DNA from 2 places in the Pararhizobium sp. LjRoot235 genome. Region 1 is predicted to be linked to the other one. Evidence: predicted binding sites of a transcription regulator. Region 1 holds the regulator's gene; the other holds the start of a gene.
The links. Region 1 encodes PhoB, which activates phosphate uptake and scavenging genes when phosphate is short. Its sites were predicted from a motif close to TGTCATNNANCTGTCAT; they were not measured.
Positions count from the first base shown of each region.

Region 2: ACSQ2Z_RS10215 (LTA synthase family protein) is a predicted target of PhoB. The motif match lies at 1,546-1,562, and genes of this name have one in related genera.

Region 1 is NZ_CAXUSP020000001.1:3,978,580-3,981,869, reverse strand. Features, by position in the region: gene pstB (phosphate ABC transporter ATP-binding protein PstB) at 1-25, shown strand, start outside; gene phoU (phosphate signaling complex protein PhoU) at 104-814, shown strand; gene phoB (phosphate regulon transcriptional regulator PhoB) at 933-1,616, shown strand; gene ACSQ2Z_RS19540 (GcrA family cell cycle regulator) at 1,684-2,208, opposite strand; gene ACSQ2Z_RS19535 (aspartate aminotransferase family protein) at 2,639-3,290, shown strand, end outside.
Region 2 is NZ_CAXUSP020000001.1:2,146,535-2,149,824, forward strand. Features, by position in the region: gene ACSQ2Z_RS10215 (LTA synthase family protein) at 1-1,510, opposite strand, end outside; gene ACSQ2Z_RS10220 (NAD+ synthase) at 1,802-3,290, shown strand, end outside.

The DNA.
Region 1 (3,290 bases):
TTACATCATGGGCCGCTTCGGCTGACGCATATCTTGCCGCTTTCCGATGTAGGGAGCGGTGGCGCGCTTTGAACCGGGACCATGAACACAAGGAAAAACGATCATGTCCACGCACATTGCTTCCGTCTATGACGAAGATCTCAAATACCTGAACCGGCGCATCTCCGAGATGGGCGGCCTTGCCGAGCAGATGGTCGCCGAATCCGTGCGGGCACTGGTCAACGCGGACCTCGCGCTCGCCCAGAAGGTCATCTCCGACGACGCCATCATGGATGAGGCCGAACGCCAGATCGGCGAGAAGGTGATCGTCACCATCGCAAGACGCCAGCCGGTCGCATCCGACCTGCGCGAACTGATGGGCTCCATCCGTATTGCTGCCGATCTTGAGCGTGTCGGCGATCTCGGGAAGAACACGGCCAAGCGGGTGATCGCCGTTTCGAGCGCCAGCTTGCCGCGGCAGCTGGCTCGCGGGCTGGAGCACCTGGCCGAACTCGCGCTGATGCAGCTGAAGGAAGTGCTCGATGTCTATGCGTCGCGGTCGCCGGAAAAGGCCAACAGCATCCGTGAGCGGGACAATGAAATCGATGCGATCTACACGTCGCTGTTTCGCGAGCTCCTGACCTACATGATGGAAGATCCGCGCAACATCACGCCGTGCACGCATCTTCTGTTCTGCGCCAAGAATATCGAACGCATCGGCGACCATGCGACAAATGTCGCCGAAACGATCTATTACATGGCGACCGGCTCCCAGCCGGCCGGGGAACGTCCGAAGGACGATACCGCCAATACCGTCGGCGCGATCGGCAACTGATCGCCGCGCCGGATCGGAAATAGGTAAGTGAAATCTAGGCATTTGACTGCCCGACGGCTTTCGGGCCGCCGGACGAGCCCCTTGCAATGAGGGCAAGGCGTCAAGGAGTTGAGACCGCATGCTGCCAAGAATTGCCGTTGTCGAAGACGAGGAAGCGCTGAGCGTTCTCCTGCGTTACAATCTTGAGGCCGAAGGCTTTGAAGTCGATACGATCAACCGCGGCGACGAAGCGGAAATCCGGCTGCAGGAGCGCCTGCCGGATCTCCTGATCCTCGACTGGATGCTGCCGGGCGTCTCCGGCATCGAGTTGTGCCGCAGGCTTCGTCAACGCTCCGAAACCGAGCGCCTGCCGATCATCATGCTAACGGCACGCGGTGAAGAGAGCGAGCGGGTCCGCGGCCTTGCCACGGGCGCTGACGACTATGTGGTCAAGCCGTTCTCGACGCCGGAGCTGATGGCGCGGGTGAAGGCGATGCTGCGGCGCGCGAAGCCGGAAGTGCTGTCGACGCTGCTGAAATGCGGCGATATCGAGCTCGATCGCGAAACCCACCGCGTTCACCGCAAGACCCGCGAGGTCCGCCTCGGACCGACCGAGTTCCGGCTCTTGGAATTCTTCATGACCTCGCCCGGCCGCGTCTTTTCGCGCTCGCAGCTGCTCGACGGCGTCTGGGGCCACGACATCTATGTCGACGAGCGCACCGTCGACGTCCATGTCGGCCGCCTGCGCAAGGCGCTGAACTTCTCCAACATGCAGGATGTGATCCGCACCGTGCGAGGCGCGGGCTATTCCCTGGAAAGCTGACTGCACTTGAGTGAAACACGGAAAAGGGGCCGGCCGGCCCCTTTTTATGTTTAGTGGTTTGCGGCGTTCACCGAGCCCGACGGCGTTCGCCGGAAGGCTGATAGGCCAGCTTTGCGTGGAAGGTGCAGTAGGGCGATGTATCGGGCGAGTCATTGCCGCAGAAATGAAACTCTTCCTTCATCGGGTCGCCGATCGGCCACTTGCAGGTGCGGTCCGTAAGCTGCGTCAGCGCCAGGCGGCGGGACATCGGCACGACCACGTTGCTGACCGGTGCGACGTACTGGTCCTCAATGGCGTCGATTTCCACCTCTTCCTTCATGACGGTGGCGCCCGTGGTGCGTGTCACGGTGCGGTTGGTGACGCGCGCAGCGTAGTTCGGCGCGCGCGGTGCGGATGTCGCCGGACGCTTGGCGCGGGCGGTGGTTGCCGTGCTGCCGCCAGCCTTGGCACGGCCGGGCAGGCAAAGCCGGTGCACCTTGCCGATGACCGCGTTTCGGCTGACGCCGCCGAGCTGCGCGGCGATCTGGCTCGCGCTCAATCCTTCTGACCACAACTTCTTGAGTTTCTCGACCCGCTCGTCAGTCCAGTTCATGGTCTTTTCTCCATTCACAGCGTTGGTGATGGTCGAATCCTCCACCGTACCCCGGACGGACTCCGAGGCTGAAACGCGATAACTCTTTTGGTGACTAGGTCCGCCGCATGCGTTCTAGTAATTAGTTGTTAAGGTAGAGGTAGGGGGACTCGCTGACAAGAGTCCCCGGAATCCGAGCGAATCGATTTTCGAGTTTTCCCCAACTTGCTTGGCATGCGTGGCATTTTTGCAAGAGCGTGCGGTCAAAAAAATCGATGTCGCGATGGCGGCGTGAATTGCCGCAAATTGCCGGCTTTTGTTGACATTGCGGTGCGAAATGAAGATAGTGATTTTGCCGCCGCGAGGCGGCATTTTGATTTTTTAAGGGCTGACCTCAGTCCGAGCTGAGCCAACCGAAACAATCACCGTGATGATTGAGGAGACATGCGCCATGGCCGATGCCACGCCGCTTTATGACACATATGCCCGCGCCCCCTTGCGGTTTGAGCGCGGCGAAGGCGTCTGGCTGGTTGCGGAGGATGGCACGCGCTATCTCGATTTTGCCGCCGGTGTCGCGGTCAATTCGCTCGGCCATGCCCATCCGCACCTCGTTTCGGCGCTGAAGGAGCAGGCGGACAAGGTCTGGCATCTCTCCAATCTCTATGAGGTTCCCGGACAGGAAAGCCTGAGCCGCCGGCTGACTGAAGCCACCTTTGCCGACAAGGTATTCTTCACCAATTCGGGTGCGGAAGCACTGGAATGCGCGATCAAGACCGCGCGGCGCTATCACTTCTCCAAGGGGCATCCGGAAAAGTTCCACATCATTACCTTCGAAGGCGCCTTTCACGGCCGGACGCTGGCGACCATCGCGGCCGGCGGTCAGGCAAAGTATCTCGAGGGTTTCGGTCCGAAGGCGCCGGGTTTCTATCAGGTTCCGTTCAACGACATGACGGCGCTGAAAGCGGCCATCACGGAGGAAACCGCCGCGATCCTGATCGAGCCGATCCAGGGCGAGGGTGGCATCCGCACGGTACCGAAGGAATTCCTGCAGGAGGTGCGCTCGCTGTGCGACGAATACGGCTTGCTTCTGATCCTCGATGAGG
Region 2 (3,290 bases), 1.8 Mb from region 1:
CCGTGTTGAGCGGCGGCAGGTGATCACCGAAGAGCACGATGATCGTTTCGCGGTCGCGTTCCTTTGCCCAATCCATCAGCATCTTCAGGCTGTCGTCGGCTTCCTTGATCCCTTGCGCATAGGTCGCCAGCACCTGCCGGTCGCCTTCCGGAAGGTTTCCTTCCACCTTGATGGTATTTTTCGCGTAGCGGTTCGCTTCATAGGGGCCGTGGCCCTGCAGCGTTACGGTGAAGAAGAAGAACGGATCGCGCAGCTGATCGGCTTCGCGGATGATTTCCTTGGTCAGCGCCTCATCCGAGGCGAACATGCCGCGCTTCTGCATGGCCGGCAGGTTCTCTTCCGACCGGAACTGTTCGAAGCCGAAGGCCTTGTAGACGGCACTGCGGTTCCAGAACCATTTCTGGAATGGGTGAACGGCGCGCGCGACATAACCTTCGCCGCGGAAGAAGGTGGCCAGCGACGGGATCGGGTTGCGGATATACTGCTGGTAGGGAATGCTGCCATAGGGCAGAAAGGCGTTCGAAAAGCCCGTCAGTGCTTCGAACTCGACATTGGCGGTCATGCCGCCGAACTCCGGCGAAAACACGTTGCCGGACTGCATCTTGCGAATGGTCGGCATCGGATCGGGCGACAGCTTGACGTTCGGCAGGCGCGTTGGATCCCAGAAGGATTCGCTCATCAGCACGATGACATCCGGCTTGCCGCGATGCGTCGTGCCGGCCGGCACCGGCTTTGTCGGGATCTTGTCGATGGCATCGGACATGTAGCCTGCCGGTGCCGTGACGTTTGCCATCGGCAGGTTGAGGGCGAACGCCATGATGAAGCCGTTATGGCGATAGTTTTCCGTCTGGTCCCACATGATCGGGATGACCTGCAGACGATCGCGCACCCAGGAGAAATTGTTGTAGTCCATGATGTGGTAGAAGGAGGCAAGCATCGGCAGGGCGACCGCCAGCCGCGCCAGCCGCTGGCGGCGTGCCAACAGTGGAAAGCGGCGCCAGGCGAAACGGGCAAGCCAGGCAAGGGCGATGATCGAGGCGATGAGGCCGACGACAATGCCGGCGGCGGTCCAAGGGCGGTCGCGCACGAGGACAGGCATCAGTTCCATGATCTGGCGCCCGAAGAGAAAATCGGTCGGATAGAGCGGGTCGGAAAGAAAAATCTGCTTCTGGCGGCTGACGAGCGCCGGGATCAGCGCGAGCGGGGCGATCAGGACAACGCTGTAGTTTTCGCGCCCGAATGCAGCGTCGAATGCCAGGAACAACAGAAAAAAGACGCCGACCGTCGTCCATGCCGGGCGCACCGGATCGAGGAAATACGATACGGTCTCGGAGGCCGAACTACGCGCGATCCACTCAACGGCGAAGATGAGAGTAATCGACAGCAGCACTGACAGAGAAAGGCGTCCTGCGATCGACAACACTTTGCCGTAGCGGGCGCCGAACGCGATAGAGGGGCCATAGACCTCGGTGGCGGTGGCAGCATGGACTGCCGATTCAAAATTGGCCAAGGCCTTCTCCAATTTTCACAAAACTGTCGTCTCAATGTCATACAGATGTCATCTTGAATGGAGGATGAATAAGCCGGTTAAGGCTTTCTCTGTGCCTTTTCCGTCCGGATTCGATGCGCGAAACGCGCACGCTGGCGCGGTCCTGCGGTTGTGCCGTGGGGCCCAGATCCCGAGCCGGCGCTTTTTTTCTATTTTGACGGCAGGCACGGGTTTTTTTGGCGCGGAATGCGTTAGATATCTCCCCGGGTGCCGCCGCATCCGCGACAGCAAGAAAAAGTACGGGCCTGTTTCATGACCGAGCAAAAGACCATTTCGAACACGTTCCGCATCGCCGTTGCCCAGCTCAACCCTGCTGTTGGCGATATCGCCGGCAATCTTGCCAAGGCGCGCGAAGCCCGCGCCGACGCGGCCCGCCACGGGGCCGACCTGCTTCTTTTGACGGAACTCTTCATTTCAGGCTATCCGCCGGAAGACTTGGTGGTGAAACCCGCATTCCTGAAGGCCTGCCGCAAGGCAGTCGATGCGCTGGCGGCGGACACCGCCGATGGCGGACCGGGGATCGTGATCGGGTTTCCGCGGCAGGACAAGACGGGGCGTTACAATGCAGTCGCGGTCCTTGACGGCGGGCAGGTGATCGCGATTCGCGACAAGGTGGATTTGCCGAACTATGGCGAATTCGATGAAAAGCGGGTGTTCGATCAGGGACCAATGCCCGGACCCGTCAATTTCCGCGGCGTGAGGCTCGGCATCCCGATCTGCGAGGATATATGGGGCGAGCTCGGTGTGTGTGAAACGCTCGCCGAAAGCGGCGCCGAGCTCCTGCTGGTGCCGAACGGATCCCCCTACTACCGCGCCAAGATGGACGTCCGCCACCAGGTCGTGATCCACCAGGTGATTGAGACCGGCTTGCCGATGCTCTATGCCAACCAGCTCGGCGGCCAGGATGAGCTGGTTTTCGATGGCGCAAGCTTTGCCGTCAATACGGACCGGCAGATCGCCTTCCAGATGAGCCAGTTCGAAGAATCCGTATCGATTTCGGAATGGAAAAAGCAGGAGAGCGGCTGGGTTTGCACGCCTGGAATGATGTCGCGCCTGCCGGAGTTGGAAGAGGCGGATTATCGCGCCTGCATGCTGGGCTTTCGCGACTACGTCAACAAGAACGGCTTCAAGAACGTCGTGATCGGCCTCTCCGGCGGCATCGATTCGGCCATCTGCGCGGCGCTCGCCGTCGATGCGCTCGGCGAAGAGCGCGTGCGCACCGTGATGCTGCCCTATCGCTATACGTCGTCGGATTCCTTCAGGGATGCCGAGGATTGTGCCAGGGCGCTCGGCTGCCGCTACGATATTGTCCCGATCGAGGAGCCGGTCCAGGGCTTCATGAGCGCGCTTTCGGAGATGTTCGAGGGCACGGAACCGGGCATCACCGAAGAAAACCTGCAGAGCCGTACCCGCGGCACGATCCTGATGGCGCTTTCGAACAAGTTCGGCTCGATGGTGGTGACCACCGGCAACAAGTCGGAAATGTCGGTCGGCTATGCGACGCTCTACGGCGACATGAACGGCGGCTTTAACCCGATCAAGGATCTCTACAAGATGCAGGTCTACAGCCTGTCGCGCTGGCGCAACACGACCGTGCCGTCCGGTGCGCACGGTCCTTCCGGCGAGGTGATCCCGAAGAACATCATCGACAAGGCGCCCTCTGCGGAGCTTCGCCCGAACCAGACCGACCAGGATTCCCTGCCGCCCTATCCGGTGCTGGACGATATCCTTGAATGCCTGG